3 regions of the Pseudovibrio sp. Ad13 genome follow, and region 3 is predicted to be linked to each of the others. Evidence: predicted binding sites of a transcription regulator. Region 3 holds the regulator's gene; each other region holds the start of a gene.

Region 1 (5,501 bases), on a different contig from region 3:
GCGCGATACGGCCGCCGCCCACGAGTTCAAATACACGGCTCTACGCTATTTTAATGTGGCAGGCGCTGATCCGGAAGGTCGCACTGGCCAGTCCACCAAGAATGCGACACATCTGATCAAAGTGGCCTGCGAAGCTGCCCTCGGTAAGCGTACCCATCTCGGCATTTTTGGCGATGATTTCGACACACCAGATGGGACTGGAGTGCGCGATTACATCCACGTTTCCGACCTCGCAAGCGCACATTACCTCGCCCTAAAACGCCTGCGCGATGGCGGAGATAGCATTATCATGAACGCAGGCTACGGTGACGGCTACTCAGTCCTTCAGGTCATCGACGCTGTGAAAGCCGTATCAGACGTTAATTTTGAGGTGAAAAAAGAGCCGCGCCGTGCTGGCGACTCTCCAAAAGTTGTCGCAGACAACTTCAGAATCATGAGCAATCTGGAATGGAAGCCTCGCTTTGATGATCTGCCAACAATCGTAAAGCATGCGCTGGATTGGGAGAAAAAGCTCCAATTCAAAAACAGTCTTTAGACGCTATTGCGCCGGCTGACTCCTCAGTCGGCACACTTTTCTGCGAAGCACTAAACGCTTCATCTATGGGATACGGATAACACGATCTCCGGGCTGAATACCCAATTCAGCCGCGCGCCCAGCCACCACCTCTAAAACATATTGAGCAGGCAAACCGGAAGGGATAATCTCTTCCGAGTACGGCACTGTGTTCGCAGCAATACTTTTAACTTTATAATCAGACCCGATGAAAATGATATCGAGCGAAGTCGGCGTATTCTTCATCCAAAAGTACTGAAGACCCGACTGCGGGAAAATGAACAGCATCCCCTGATCAGCTGTCAGATCCGTTCGGCCCATCAAGCCTTGAGCCCTGTCATCAGGCGTTTCAGCGACCTGAACTTGGAACTCATGCGTTCCATTGACACTACGCACTTCAAGAATTTCAGTTCTCATACCCGCAGCAACCGTCGATGTCATACCCAGCAAAACAAAAATGAAAGCAATTCGAAGAACCGTCATATAGCCCTAAACCTCGTTTTCTTTAGCTTTGAGCCAAAGAAAAACCCTTGGCAAGTCACCAAGGGCTTAAAACTAGCAAATCTCAGGAATGTGATCTGAAAATGGTAAGACTCTCGTCAGTGCGATGCCGGAATGTGAGTACCACTCCCGACAGGCCGAACTTCCGCAGCCATCTTGCCTTTCGGCCCATCACCAAAGCGCACCTGCACCTTTTGCCCAGGCCGCAACTCAGTAATACCGAAACGACGTAGCGTTTCCATATGAATGAAGATATCTTCCGTGCCTTCGCCGCGCGTCAGGAAACCAAAGCCCTTGACCCGGTTAAACCATTTTACTTCCGCGTCGATAAAGCTACCCTCTGGCGTCACCTGCACGTGCGTCCGAGACGGTGGCAGCTGAGAAGGATGAACCGCATAACTCTCATCCATGGAAAGAATGCGCATCGCCTGCAATCCGCGCGGACGATTAAGCACCTCGCAAACAACACGCGCGCCTTCATACGCCGTCTGATAGCCGTCCCTGCGCAAGCATGTAACATGCAACAAGACGTCAGGCAGATCGTCTTCCGGCTCTACAAAACCATAGCCTTTACCAATATCAAACCACTTGATTGTTCCTGCCACTTGAAGAACATCTAAGGCTGTATCGTCAACCAGGTCCTCGACAGAGCCTAACTGAGGCGCCGTTTTTACCACCATGATGAATGCCCCGAAATTTGCCGCATCTGAAATGTAACGCTCGATCAAAACCGAACACCACTTGATTCCACAAAAAGAATATCATTACGCCCGACGGCAAAAAGGTAAAAAATTAACAAAGAGCTAAATGATCCCCCATTGATTTGGTTAGTGTTGTCCTATCAACACCATTTACCTGAAGTTTGGAGGGGGTATAGCTAACACTACTGAAGATTTTATCCCATGAATCCCCGCGTTACTTTCAAAGTCTCCGCTTGTCATCAGATACACACTATTGCGGAGCATACCTTGCATATTCAGAATTCAGAAATACTAGGCACCCTTCCCTCCTAGCTTTTTTCGCGCTAGCTTCGGCCAACTTCAACCTCTGCTGGTTCCCACTTCATAGAGCCAATCCCATAAAAGAAAGAGTTCGACATGCGTTATCTACACACCATGGTCCGCGTTAAAGATCTTGATGAATCCCTAAAGTTTTATTGCAGTATCTTTGGGCTGGAAGAAGTTCGCCGTCACGAAAGCGAAGCTGGCCGCTTCACGCTTGTCTTCCTGGCTGCGCCTGAAGACAAAGAAAGCTTCAGCGCATCTTCCGCACCAGCACTCGAGCTAACATACAACTGGGATCCGGAAGAGTACGCCGGAGGTCGCAACTTCGGCCACCTCGCTTATGAAGTCGACAATATCTATGAGACCTGCGAAAAGCTTCAAGCCTCTGGGATCACAATCAACCGACCACCACGCGACGGCCGTATGGCATTCATTGTTTCTCCAGATGGAATTTCCATTGAGCTTTTGCAAAAAGGTGAAAGCCTTGAACCAGCTGAGCCATGGCTCTCCATGGGCAACACCGGCAGCTGGTAATTTCAGCACAAGTATTTCAGCGCCTCAATTTCAATTGAGGCGCTGAAATCTAACAATAATTAAGAAAAGAATAGACCAAATCCATATTTGTGGATTGTTTGAATTATAAAATTTTAAGCACTAGACAATATCCTACTGAAAACTTATAAGCCTCCTCACAGCGCGCCACATTGCGCAAATGCTGTAGTGTGCGCCCATCGTCTAGCGGTTAGGACGCCGCCCTTTCACGGCGGAAACAGGGGTTCGATTCCCCTTGGGCGTACCAATTCTCTCCTTTAATTTATTTGTTTTGCTAGCATCGCATCTTTATGCGCTGTTTCTCTATTATTTTGAGAGCAAGCACTGACGACACATCTCTGCAAACAAGCTCTCCAATCCCCATAGCTGCAACCAATCCATTTAAGCCCGAGTAAAGTCGCAAGGTAAGACCCTTACCCGCATCACCCTCTGATCAGGACCTCACGCCGGAACACAAAAAAGCCCGGTAGTGAACCTGCGCTCACTCCGGGCCATCTTGAATTACATGCTTGGCTTAGAACGGAATTTCGTCGTCCATTCCACCGCCGAAGCCGCCAGATGGTGCTTGGCCACCACCGCCGCCACCGCCGAAGCCGCCGCCCTGATTGCTGGAGCCACCACCACCAAAGCCACCGCCCTGGTCGTATCCGCCGCCACCGCCGCCGCTGCCGCCGAAGCCTCCGGACTGGCCACCCTGGCCGCCTGCACCACCGCCTTCGCCGCGACCATCAAGCATAGTCAGCGTAGAGTTGAAGCCCTGCAGAACAATCTCGGTGGAGTATTTATCCTGGCCGCTCTGGTCCTGCCATTTGCGAGTTTGCAACTGACCTTCGATGTAAACCTTGGAGCCTTTGCGCAGGAATTGCTCGGCAACCTTTGCAAGACCTTCATTAAACACAACAACACGGTGCCATTCGGTCCGCTCACGGCGCTCGCCGCTGTTACGGTCACGCCAGCTCTCCGAAGTAGCGATACGCAAGTTGACGATCGGACGACCGTCCTGCGTACGGCGAATTTCCGGATCTGCGCCCAAATTTCCAACCAAAATGACTTTATTGACGCTACCGGCCATTGAATTACTCCTAAGTCTGAACCCACCCAAAGTTTAAGCGAGTTAAGTTGGCAAGTAACCTATGCTCCGCGCTCTACAATTCAAACAGACTTTCTCAAACCCGCGGTGGTTGTCCACATTTCCTAGGCTTTCAGTCGGAATATCAGGCGCCCGCAAGCAAGGCTCTCTGCTCGTTCTATTTTTGTTCCGATACAATGCCTTGCAAAACTGCCAAGTTCAACTCTCAATTTTTCTAAAAGACAAATTTACGAGAGCAAACTCAAAAAGGCTTGCTCCTTAAAATTGTTCCGTTTATGTTCCACCTGATTTCCAGCGCTCATTCTCCTGCATTTTGAGGATCGCGCCCAGACCTGTTTTGCTTTTTATATGCGAACTCGGTATCCGTGATAAAGGACAGTTCCATGGCGAAGTCGCCAACACATGACACACAAAATACTCCCGCGCGCGCAGACCTTATGAAGCAGATCACTGTACGTGGCGCTCGCGAACATAACTTGAAGAATGTGGACCTGGATCTTCCACGAGACAGCCTGATCGTCATGACAGGCCTGTCCGGCTCAGGCAAATCCTCTCTTGCCTTCGATACGATTTACGCTGAAGGGCAGCGCCGCTACGTTGAAAGCCTGAGCGCTTACGCCCGCCAGTTCCTTGAAATGATGCAGAAACCGGACGTAGATCAGATCGACGGCCTGTCACCTGCAATCTCCATTGAACAGAAAACAACCTCCAAAAACCCACGTTCCACAGTCGGCACAGTCACAGAAATCTATGACTACATGCGCCTTCTGTTCGCGCGCGTAGGCATTCCATACTCTCCGGCAACGGGCCTTCCAATTGAAAGTCAGACCGTCTCCCAAATGGTAGACCGTATTCTGACATTAGAAGAAGGAACCCGCCTTTACCTGCTGGCACCAATCGTGCGTGGCCGCAAAGGTGAGTATAGAAAAGAACTCGCTGAGCTCATGAAAAAGGGCTTCCAGCGCGTAAAAGTTGACGGCGAGTATTATGAAATCGCCGATGCGCCCGCTCTGGATAAGAAGTTCAAACACGATATTGATGTCGTTGTTGACCGTATCGTTGTGCGCGAAGATATGGCTGGCCGCCTGGCAGATTCTCTGGAAACCGCACTAGAGCTGGCTGAAGGCCTCGCTACTGTTGAGTTTGCAGATCAGCAGGATGAAAAAGGCAAAGCAAAGCAGCTCATTTTCTCTGAAAAGTTCGCTTGCCCGGTCTCCGGCTTCACCATCCCGGAGATTGAACCGCGTCTGTTCTCGTTCAACAACCCGTTTGGCGCATGCCCGACTTGCGATGGTCTCGGCACAAAACTGGCGTTTGAAGCCGAACTCGTTGTACCGGACCAAACCCTGTCCCTTCGAGGCGGCGCGATCCTGCCATGGTCAAAAACCGGCTCAACCTCTCCTTATTACACGCAAACACTGGAAGCATTGGCCAAGCATCATAAGCAGCCAATGACCAAAGCCTGGAAAGACCTTCCGGAAGACTTCCGCAATGCGGTGCTATTCGGAACCGGCAACACAAAAGTGCAGTTTGTTTATGATGACGGCACCCGCTCTTACAAAACCGAAAAGCCATTCGAAGGCGTTGTCGGCAACATCGAGCGGCGCTGGCGTGAAACAGATTCTCAGATGGTGCGCGATGAGCTCTCACGCTACCAATCCGACCATGCTTGCGATGCTTGTAAAGGCTACCGCCTCAAGCCTGAGGCTCTTTGCGTCAAAATAGCAGATCGCCATATAGGCGAGATCACAGCCCTTTCCATCAAAACCGCACATGACTGGTTCTCCAGCATTGATGAAAA
Region 2 (5,501 bases), on a different contig from region 3:
ATATGACTGAAGTTCTTGGAAAGCGTAAAGCAGCTGTTGCCCGCGAGCTGACCAAGCGGTTTGAGACTTTCCAGCGTGGCTCTCTTGCAGAACTGAGTGATTTCTATTCGGGGGATCGCCCCAAGGGAGAAATTGTTATTCTTGTCTCACCACCTGAAGAGCAGGAACTGACCGAGGTTGATGCAGACGCGCTGTTGCATGAGGCATTGAAAGAAATGCCAGTGAGCGCAGCAGCCAAAAAAGTCTCCAAAGCGACCGGGTTGGATCGAAAGACGATTTATACCCGTGCGATGGAGCTTAAAAATGCAGGAACGGCAGAAGAGCCCGAGAGCGACTAAAAGCAGCCTTCTGAAGAAGCAGGCGGCTTACCGAAAAGGCCTGCAGGCGGAGTTGAAAGCAGAGATGCTGCTTCGCCAGGCTGGCTGGCAGATTCTTGAAAGACGCTACAAAACCAAGCAGGGCGAGATCGATTTGATCGCCGAACAAGACCAAACGATTGTGTTTGTGGAGGTGAAAGCCAGACGGGGTGTGGATGATGGCTTATATGCAATCACGCAACGCTCTCAACGAAGGATTGCAAATGCCGCCCGAGAATGGGTTTCACACCACAACGATGTGGTTGGAAAAACCTTGCGATTTGATGCGGTTATTCTTCCCAAACACGGAGAAGCCCAGCACTTCCCTAATCTTTTTGAAGCTGAAATTTTTTAGGAAACAAATATTTTATCGCAAAAATGTAGACAAATTGCTTTCTGACCCACATATCTGCAGCTAACATCCATTTTTATTTACATGGATTTCTATCCCAGCCTTATTTCAGGAGTGCCTCATGTCCCAAGCAGCTTCTTCTGGTGCCAAGCGGCCGCTTAAAGTTGCCGTACAGATGGACCATATCTCTACCATCAACATTGCGGGCGACAGTGCTTTTGCTCTGATGCTAGAAGCGCAGGATCGTGGTTATGAACTGTATCACTACACACCAGAGCGTCTGGCGCTGTGGGGTGAAAAGGTTATGTGCCGCGTTGAGCCGGTAACCGTGCGCGACGAAGCAGGCAATCACTTCAGTTTTGGTGAGCCTCAGCGCGTTGACATGTCTGAGATGGACGTCGTTCTGATGCGACAGGATCCTCCATTTGATCTGGCTTACATCGCTGCGACCCACATTCTCGAAAAGCTTTCCGAGACGACGCTCGTTCTGAACAATCCAGTCTCTGTGCGTAATGCACCAGAGAAACTGTTTGTGACCCAGTTTGCGGACCTGATGCCGCCAACGCTGATCACTCACGATCGCGAGGAGGTTGATGAGTTCCGCAACATCCATAGCGACATCGTGATGAAACCGCTGTTTGGACATGGTGGAGCTGCTGTTTTCCGCGTGACCAAGGATGACCTGAACTATGGGTCTCTTTACGACTTCTTCTCCGTCACATTCCGCGAGCCTTGGGTGATTCAGAAGTTTCTGCCGAATGTGAAGCACGGTGATAAGCGCATTCTCCTGGTTGATGGTGAGTTTGCTGGTGCAGTGAACCGTGTGCCTGCAGAAGGTGACTTACGCTCCAACATGGTGCGTGGCGGATCTCCAAAAGACAGTGACCTGACCGAGCGCGAAAGAGAGATTTGCGCACGCCTTGGGCCGACACTGAAAGAGCAGGGGCTCATTCTCGTTGGAATCGATGTGATTGACGGAAACCTCACTGAAATCAACGTGACTGCCCCAACTGGCATTCGAGCGATCCAGAAGCTGGGCGGGCCAGATGTGGCCGGCATGGTCTGGGATGTGCTTGAGAAAAAGCTGGAAGCCTAAAAAGTAGCAAAAGCCCTGTTCTTCAGCAGGGCTTTTCTTTTTCATCATGAACTCCGAGAATTCAGGTAGAGCTTCTTATGGGAGCTTTCGTATTTCTGAGTATTCAAGGCTTGTGTGTTTCTCATTCGTTCCTGCTTAATTACTACAATGATGATTAATTGTGGCCGCAGGAGTGTCAGGTGTTTGCTCGCATCTCTACCGTTTCCTTTCAGGGTGTCGACGCTGCAAATGTTGACGTGCAGGTCCAGATTAGCCCCGGATCCGTCTATTTCACTCTTGTTGGTCTGCCCGACAAGGCAATTGCAGAGAGCAAAGAGCGGGTTCGTTCAGCTCTCATTGCCTCGGGCCTGGCGCTACCAGCCAAACGCGTGACGGTTAATCTTGCGCCGGCTGACCTGCCAAAGGAAGGATCTCATTATGACCTTCCTATTGCACTTGGCCTCTTGGTGGCGATGGGGGCACTGCCTGCGGAAGCTGTCGAAGGTTTCCTCGTTCTAGGTGAGCTCTCACTGGATGGCAGCATTTCACACGTAAACGGAGCCCTCCCAGCTGCAATCGCTGCTGTTGCAAACGGGAAAGGTTTGATCTGTCCGGAAAGTTGCGGCTCTGAAGCGGCATGGGCGGATGAGAACCTGAAGATTATGGCTGCAGGATCACTGGTTCAGCTCTACCGCGCATTGAAAGGTGATATTACTCTTTCTGCCCCAGAACCGCGTAGCTCTCCACAAGCTGCCAGTTCACTGGATCTTGCCGATATTCGAGGTCAGGAAACAGCGAAGCGGGCACTAGAGATTGCTGCGGCAGGCTCTCATAACCTGATGATGGTTGGTCCTCCAGGTTCTGGAAAGACTTTACTCGCAAGCAGGTTACCCGCTCTTTTGCCACCACTTTCAGCTCGCGAACTTCTGGAAGTATCCATGATCGCTTCCATATCAGGAGAGTTGGAAGATGGCGCATTGAGCAATCAACGTCCCTTCCGAGCACCACATCACTCCGCATCCATGGCCTCATTGGTTGGCGGTGGCATAAAAGCCAGACCCGGTGAAGTGTCCATGGCTCACAATGGTGTGCTTTTTTTGGATGAGCTGCCAGAGTTCGATAGCTCCGTTCTGGACAGCTTGAGGCAGCCTATTGAGAACGGTGTGGCGACGATTGTTCGCGCCAATTATCGGGTGAGCTATCCATCCATAGTGCAAGTGGTTGCTGCGATGAACCCTTGTCGTTGCGGATATGCAGGAGAACCGGGACATACTTGCAGGCGAGGTGATAAATGCGCCAGTTCTTACCAGTCGCGAGTGTCCGGGCCTTTCGTGGACCGGATGGATTTGCAACTTCATGTTCCCGCGGTTTCTGCAAGAGACCTGATCAGCCCGCGCACTTCTGAGAGTTCGCAGGTGGTTGCTCAACGTGTTGCGCGTGCTCGTGCAATACAGCAAGCTCGCTATGCCTCTCTTGGGTTAGATATCACTGTCAACGCACATGCCAGTGCACGGACCATCGAGCAGATTGTTGCATTGGATCAAGGCAGTAAAGAGTTGATTGAACAGGCCTCCATACAATTTGGTCTTTCTGCACGTGGATACCATCGTGTTTTGAAACTATCACGGACAATCGCAGATATGGACGGGTCAGAGTCCGTTCAGCGCATTCACCTGGCCGAGGCCCTGAGCTTCAAACGCTCTTCAGCCTATTTGGCAGCAGCATAATCTGTTATATCCTACCAATTTAATTTTACTGATTTACCGAAATAGTTCGGGTGGAGCAAAAGCTGTGTTGAAACGGAGACTGAAAACTGAGGAGAGCACCCATGTTGTTACTCAGGCGCGCGTGTCTCTGATTAAGCAAAGCGAAATCACCGAGAAATCCTCCTTTGTTCTAAAGGGCCTCTCCATTTTCGTGGGCGTTATATGCTTGCTGATTGCGTTGTTGCTGACCGATTGGCAGTCCTTGCAAGGTTTCTATGTTGTGTTGCTTGCTTTTGGGGCTGGCGCTGTCTTGTTTCGTCGGTTTCCAGCAAGTGATGTTATCGCCCAAAGTTGGAAGACAGCTCAAATCCAGAGTGAGGTGGAGCAACTTGAAGACCCATCTGAATTAGCTAGCGATACTGACTGGCAATTACGTGAAGCGGATGATCGGCATCGTTCCATTCTGGATGCGCTGGGCGCTATCGTGATCCGTTGTGATAGCAATGGGGTGGTGCTGTCAGTCAATGATGCAGGTAAACGCAATTTTCCAGCTGGGTTTGGAGTTGAGATCGGAGGAGCTATTCATCTGCCTTATGCCGATGACTTTACTCCTGATCTTGAGGAAGGGGCTGCTGGGACTACCGAAGACGTTGCTTTGCGCACAAAACATGGCACCCGCTGGTATTCACACCTGCGCCTGAGCATTCGTGATGGCAGCGGTGGAGCTCCTATCATTCAGTGGATCCTGACGGATGTCACAGATAGGCGACAAGCAGAGCAAAAACTGCGGGAAGATCGCGATCATGCTGCAAATGCCAGCGAGGCAAAATCTCGCTTCCTCGCGATGGTCAGTCACGAAATTCGTACGCCCTTAAACGGTGTCTTGGGCATGGCAGATTTGTTGCATGACACGACAACCACTGCAGAGCAGCAAAATTACATTAATGCGATCAAAGCATCAGGCTCCACACTTTTAATGCTCATTGATGAGGTACTTGATTACTCCAAGATCGAAGCGGGAAAACTGGAGTTGGAGACTGGCAATGTTGAACTTGCTCCGTTAGTGGAACGCGTTGTGGAGCTGCTCTCTCCCAAAGCCCATGCAAAGGGGTTGCAGATTGGTTCATTTATCAATCCAGCCGTACCAAAAACCATCCAGAGTGACCCGGCACGGTTGCAGCAAATCCTATACAATCTGGTTGGAAACGCGATCAAATTTACAGAAGAAGGCGGTGTTTCTTTAGTCCTGCAAGTCACTACGGATACTACAGGCCACCACTTGCTGGAGTTCGCTGTTCAAGATACTGGCCCCGGCATGGATGACGTCACAGCAGCTCGCATCTTCCGGGAATTTGAACAGGGTGAATATGGGCGAGACCGCAAGTTCGATGGAGCAGGCCTGGGCTTGGCAATCTCCAAACGACTCGCGGAGCTTATGGAAAGTTCGCTCACCGTTCAAAGCCAGCTGGGTTGTGGCTCCACTTTCCTTCTTGAGATGCCAGTTGATGAGATTTCAGAGGACTTTGTAAAAGACCATAATGATCGTATCGCGATCATAACCAGCAATCAGATTGAGGCCGACCTCGTCTATAAAACGCTGAGCACAAGCGGTTACAATCACACCAAGGTTCTGGCAGCAGATGAACTTGAAGATTTGCCTCTTACGATACAATTTGACCGTTTGCTTGTTGGTGAAGAATATGTAGAACGCATTCGCAATTTCTATGGGCAGCAATCTGAGAGTGCACCGGAGATCTTTGTCCTCATTAAACCTCAGGAACGGGCGCGGATTGCCGATATCAAGACCGGAGAGTTTTCTGGTTACTTGACCCGTCCTGTGCGTCGCAGCTCACTGCTTCGGGTGCTCTCACCCAGCTCGCTGCAAACTGACGTGGTAGACAACGATGTCACAGAAGAAGAGGTGGCATCTACACCACAAGGCCAGAGTACAAATCTCAATGTGTTAGTGGCCGAAGACAATCCAATTAACTGGATGCTGGTTGAAGCATTGC
Region 3 (5,501 bases):
GTCCAGATCCTTGTTGGCGAACTTGACGGTGCCCTGAACCTGATCTTCCACGATGGTGTCACCTTCAAGCGGTGCTTTCAGGCGAATGGCAGGGGCGATGCCTTCTGGTGCTTCAGATGGGTCACGATCACGCCAGGTGCCGTCATAGCGCGGCGGGCGACCTTCTGCGCGGGCCTTCTCGCGCATCTCGTTCACTTCTTCCGGGGAGCAGTAGCAGTAGTACGCAGTGCCGTCCTTGACCATCTGCTCAGCAACTTCGCGGTGGCGGTCAACGCGGCCATACTGGGAGATCGGCTCGCCGTCCCAGTCCATGCCCAGCCAGGACAGACCGTCCAGCAGCGCATCTACGGCTTCCTCAGTGGAGCGGGAGCGATCGGTGTCTTCAATGCGCAGCAGCATTTTACCGTCGCTGTGTTTTGCCAGAAGCCAGTTGAACAGGGCTGTACGGGCGCCGCCAATATGCAGGTAGCCAGTAGGAGAAGGCGCGAAGCGCGTCACAACAGGTTTAGTCATAGGTGTTCCGGAAAAGTTTCAAGTTACTTCGAATAGTTTGGGGTAATTACGGCGGGGCGCCGTACCTCTGCGGGCTGTGTACCATAGCATTGAAAAGTTCCCAAGTGGCAGAAAGGGACTTAAGGGTGCGCGAGGGGCAATCATCCTCAGACAAGACGCAATCTGGTGGCTGTGCTCCCAGAATAGGTGAGCTTTGCCTTGAGGAGGATAAGTTTTCTTCTGCGCCGTTTGAGACCGATACGGCGCTTGCTGGGCGAACTACACAGCAACGCACAAAAACGCAAGTCAACGCAAAAAACGCACATAGCAACGCAAGCATGCGTTTTGCTGAAGAGAAACAGCGCCTTAGTCTTCGTGATGTGCTTCAAAGGGCACGTAAGCTGCTGGGTTTCGTGCTGAGGCCGGATTGGTCAGCTGTCATGACTTATGCCCGCTCTGCGCTCGTGCAGGATTGGAACAAGGGGCATGGCATCCTCTGGTATGCGCTTTGCCATTTAGCTGGTGTGCTGGTTTATTTCTCACTCCCCGCCGAGCCTTACAGTGTTTTAAGCGGAACTCCTTTTATCTTATTGGGAGTATTCGCTTTTCGTCGTTGGAAGATCGGGCGGTTAACGGTTGGGCTGACCGCGCTTTTGTTCTTTACTGCCGGGTTCTTCCTTGCTGATTTGCGCGTGGAGTATGCGCGCGGTGACCCGCTGGAGCGCCCGGTTACACGCAAAGTGGAGGGTGTGGTTGCTGGAGTGAAGCATTCTGGCAAAGGGGCTTACTCCGTCATTTTTGCAGATGTGACAACACTTTCGCAGAAGGGCGTAACTCTTCTTTCTTATCGCATCCGGATTAGCATCAAGGGGATGAAAGAGGCACCCGTGATGGGGGACAGGATGCAGCTGAAGGCTCGGTTGTTGCCGCCGGGAGGTGCGGTGCGCCCCGGTGGGTATGACTTTGCCCGAACTGCGTTTTTCAGTGGGATTGGTGCGGTCGGCTATGCGCTTTCCAAACCGGTTGTTGTGGCACAGGTAGAGGGCACAAGTTTTCTGCAAGGGATAGAGCGTGTGCGCAGTGGGATAGCACAGCGGATCCGGCGGGTGTTGGATAACAGCCCGGAAAGTGCGTTTGCTGTTGCACTTCTGGTGGGCAAGCGAGACTATCTTGCCACCGCTGACAAGGATGCCTTGCGCAATGCAGGGCTTGCTCATGTGCTCGCTATCTCCGGCATGCATATGGGACTTGTGACCTCTCTGGTCTTCCTTGGTGCCCGCCTGATCCTATCCCTCAGCCAGTCGCTTGCGCTGAAAGGACATATTCACGTTTATGCCAGCGTGGCAGCACTGATTGCGGCGATTGTTTATCTTGGTTTGTCAGGAGCTTCTGTGGCAACGCAGCGGGCTTTTTTGATGGCGGCGATGATTTTATGCGCGGGTCTGCTTGGTCGGCGGGCCTTCAGTCTGCGTGGTCTGGCGCTGGCTTGCCTTGTGCTTTTAAGCCTGAGGCCGGAGGAGGTTCTGGCTCCCGGGTTTCAGATGTCCTTCATTGCAGTGCTCGCCTTGCTCTCAGCCTATATGCTTGGGAAGGATTGGTTGCTCGGTAATCGAGATAGTTCGCGAAGACGGAATACCTCATGGTTTCATAGGATTAGTCGTGTAATCTTAAAGTGGATTCTAGCTTGTGCGTTGACCTCGTTGATTGCAGGTGCTGCCACGGGGCCAGTTGCGGCGATGCATTTTGAGCAGGTTGCGCCTTATGGAGTTCTGGGGAATATTCTTGCTATGCCATTGGTGACTTTTGTGGTTATGCCCCTTGGGTTATTGAGTCTGTTGGCGATCCCGTTTGGTGCGGATGCGTTCTTTCTGCAAGGGATGGAGGCTGGGTTGGCGCTGGTGCTGAAAGCTGCTTACTGGGTGAGCTCACTCAGTGAGGGGCTGACCAGTCTCGGGGTTTCCAGTGCTCCAGGGTATCTGCTCGTGATCCTAGCGATTGTCGTACTGTGTGTGATGCCGCTGCGCCTGAAATGGCTTTCACTTCCGGCATTTACGGTGAGTGTCCTGATGTTTGCCGGTGGCAAGGCGCCTGATCTGATGATTGCGGATGCGGGCAAGCACATTGCTTATTATGGGCAGGATGGTGCGTTTCGACTGACGTCCTCACGTATGTCGTTTGCTGCTGACAGCCTGTTGCGCGCTGGTGGAGTTTCGGCGGGTTCGTTCAAGCAACACAAGGTGAGGGCTTCAGATCGGTCCTGTGATGATCGCGGCTGTGTGATTGAGATATTCCCTCAGCAGCCTGCAGAGGGAGGGAGGATAAGCTCTGCGCCGATCCTGTTGGCACAGTCCAAAGTGGCTGATGTTTTGGAGGCTGACTGCCATCTTGCCACCATCGTCATCACGCAGGTTCAGGCGCCTCCGGCTTGCCGGGCTGAGCTGGTTATTGACCAGAAGGTTTTCGGAGAGCGCGGTTCAGCTTACATCTGGCTTTCTGTTGGTGCTGAGGGCGGGGAAAGAATAAAAAAAGTGCGCTGGGCATATGATGCTCAGCGCAGGCCTTGGAATCCGAAATTGCCTCAGGCAACCAATGATTTAATAGCGGCGGAAGAGCGCAATCATCTTGCCTTGCACGTGGACGCGGCCCGGGCCGAAGATGCGAGTTTCGTAGGCGGGGTTGGCCGCTTCCAGCGCGACTGAGGCGCCTTTTTTGCGCAGGCGCTTCAAGGTTGCTTCTTCTTCATCAATCAGCGCCACAACAATCTCGCCGTTATCAGCCGTGTCACCACGTTTGATCAACACGGTATCTCCATCGAAGATACCGGCATCGATCATGGAATCGCCTTTGACTTCCAGCGCATAATGCTCGCCGCGACCCATCAGATCAGCAGGCATTGCGATGGTATGGCTTTGTGTCTGGATTGCTTCGATTGGGACGCCTGCAGCAATGCGGCCCATGACCGGGATTTCCAGCGTTGGCACTTCGTCTGGTGATGTGGTGCGTGGAGGTGGCGGCGTTGCTACTTTCTTGCTCAGGGAGCCCTCAATCACCTCAGGTGCAAAGCCTTTTTCCTTAGCGGCAGGCTTCAGGCCCGGAGAAATGGAGTCTGGCAGTTTGAGGATTTCAAGTGCACGAGCTCTGTTCGGCAAGCGGCGAATGAAGCCGCGCTCTTCCAGAGCTGTGATCAGCCGGTGAATGCCGGATTTGGAACGGAGGTCCAGCGCGTCCTTCATCTCATCGAAGGAGGGCGGAACACCGGCTTCCTTCAAGCGTTGATGGATGAACATCAAAAGCTCGTGTTGCTTCTGTGTAAGCATCTTTTATCCCCGTTCGCTCCTAAGGCGCTGATTGAAAGTGAGCGGTCATTCCTGACCAATCGCAGTTTTGTAATTCCAAGAAGCTGAAAGACTTCAACTTCTGCGATTGGAAGGACAAAACACGAACGTACTCTACCTGTTCTCATTGTGTTCTGCAATGGGTTTGTTGAGGTTAAGCCCTGCTAGAACTGGGGGATTTGGTTTCTGGTGGGTGAGTGGGCAGGGGTTGCCCACTTCTGATGTCTGGATTTAGCGTAGCTTGAGCAGGTCCACTTTTTCACCTGCCTTTGCAGCTGGTGCGTGTGGTGGACGAATGATCAGGGCATCTGCTTTTGTCAGCAAGGCAAGCATGGAAGAGTCCTGTTTGCCAAACGGTGTTGCTATCAGATCTCCGTGTTCGTCTGTGTCCAGACTGGCGCGCAGGTAGTCCTGGCGCATATCATTTGTAGGCAAATCATCTGCCAGAGTTGCTTTGGTAACGCCTTGATTTGTCACAGAGACCGTGCGGCCTAACATCTTGTCCAGAAGCGGGCCGAGGAAGAGGAGTGCGCATACAAGGCTGGAGACTGGATTGCCAGGAAGGCCGAGGACTTTCATCGGGCCAAGGGCACCGGCCATGAGGGGCTTGCCCGGGCGCATGGCGATGCGCCAGAAGCCTAGCTCCATGCCTTCAGCGCCCAGTACGTCCTGAATGAGATCGTGGTCGCCAACAGAGGCACCGCCGAGTGTCACCAGTACATCGGCTTTTGCTTCAATAGCCTGTTTCACGCGTGCCGTGATTTCCTCAGGCTGGTCTGGTGCAATGCCCAGCATCATTGGCGTTCCGCCACAGTTTCTGACGAATTCTGCGATGCCGACTTGATTGGACGCTATGATTTGATTCGGACCTGGTATCTGACCTGGCTCTACGAGTTCATCACCATTTGCGAGGATCGCAACAACCGGTTTTTTGCGTACTGGCAAGGCTGCGTGGTTCATGGCGCCTGCAAGCGATAACTCACGGAAGCCGAGTGGCGCGCCTGCCTTCAGGAGGGTCTGACCTTCTTTGAAGTCGAGGCCTGCTGGGCGGATGAACTTACCAACAGAAACGGCTTCCTCGCAAAACAGGTTATCCCCGTCACGGCGGGCGTTTTCCTGCATCAAAATTGCGTCGACGCCTGCTGGAACAGGTGCACCTGTAAAGATGCGCAGAGCTTCTCCGGCTTGCAACGTGCCATCGAAGTTATGCCCGGCAGCGACTTCTCCAATGACCTTCAAAGCAGTCTCTGGATCGACCGTATCAGCAGCTTTGACGGCATATCCATCCATTGCTGAGGCGGAAAATGGAGGCTGCGTTCGTGTTGCAGCAACATCTTCTGCCAGAATGCGTTCTCCGGCTTCAAGTAGTGGAAGCTGCTCGGTACCGGTCGGATTCACATCTTTCAGGAGGCGGTCCAGCGCTTCTTCAATACTGATCAAGTTCATTGGGAGTTATCCTCCTCAGCCAGATAGTGACCGGACTTGCCGCCCTTCTTCTCCAGCAACCGGATTTCACCGATCTCCATAGAGCGATCAACGGCTTTTGCCATATCGTAAATTGTCAGGCAGGCAACGGAGGCAGCTGTAAGTGCTTCCATCTCGATGCCAGTCTGGCCGGATACTTTTGCGAAGACTTCGATCTCAATTCCCGGAAGTTCAGGGTTGGGTGTGAAG

What was found. Region 3 encodes LexA, which represses DNA repair genes until DNA is damaged. Its sites were predicted from a motif close to TGTTCNNNNTGTGTTCNG; they were not measured.
Region 1: uvrA (excinuclease ABC subunit UvrA) is a predicted target of LexA. The motif match lies at 3,854-3,871, and genes of this name have one in related genera.
Region 2: PsAD13_RS02050 (YifB family Mg chelatase-like AAA ATPase) is a predicted target of LexA. The motif match lies at 1,920-1,937, and genes of this name have one in related genera.

The regions. Positions count from the first base shown of each region.
Region 1 is NZ_LMCC01000013.1:630,180-635,680, forward strand. It holds gene galE (UDP-glucose 4-epimerase GalE) at 1-535, shown strand, start outside; gene PsAD13_RS16605 (DUF192 domain-containing protein) at 599-1,036, opposite strand; gene PsAD13_RS16610 (cold-shock protein) at 1,153-1,734, opposite strand; gene gloA (lactoylglutathione lyase) at 2,152-2,592, shown strand; tRNA gene PsAD13_RS16620 (tRNA-Glu) at 2,783-2,857, shown strand; gene PsAD13_RS16625 (single-stranded DNA-binding protein) at 3,125-3,682, opposite strand; gene uvrA (excinuclease ABC subunit UvrA) at 4,084-5,501, shown strand, end outside.
Region 2 is NZ_LMCC01000002.1:259,554-265,054, reverse strand. It holds gene rsmI (16S rRNA (cytidine(1402)-2'-O)-methyltransferase) at 1-338, shown strand, start outside; gene PsAD13_RS02060 (YraN family protein) at 304-711, shown strand; gene gshB (glutathione synthase) at 830-1,804, shown strand; gene PsAD13_RS02050 (YifB family Mg chelatase-like AAA ATPase) at 1,984-3,510, shown strand; gene PsAD13_RS02045 (PAS domain-containing hybrid sensor histidine kinase/response regulator) at 3,575-5,501, shown strand, end outside.
Region 3 is NZ_LMCC01000015.1:67,399-72,899, reverse strand. It holds gene gltX (glutamate--tRNA ligase) at 1-513, opposite strand, end outside; gene PsAD13_RS17465 (ComEC/Rec2 family competence protein) at 639-3,191, shown strand; gene lexA (transcriptional repressor LexA) at 3,087-3,809, opposite strand; gene glp (gephyrin-like molybdotransferase Glp) at 4,059-5,273, opposite strand; gene moaC (cyclic pyranopterin monophosphate synthase MoaC) at 5,270-5,501, opposite strand, start outside.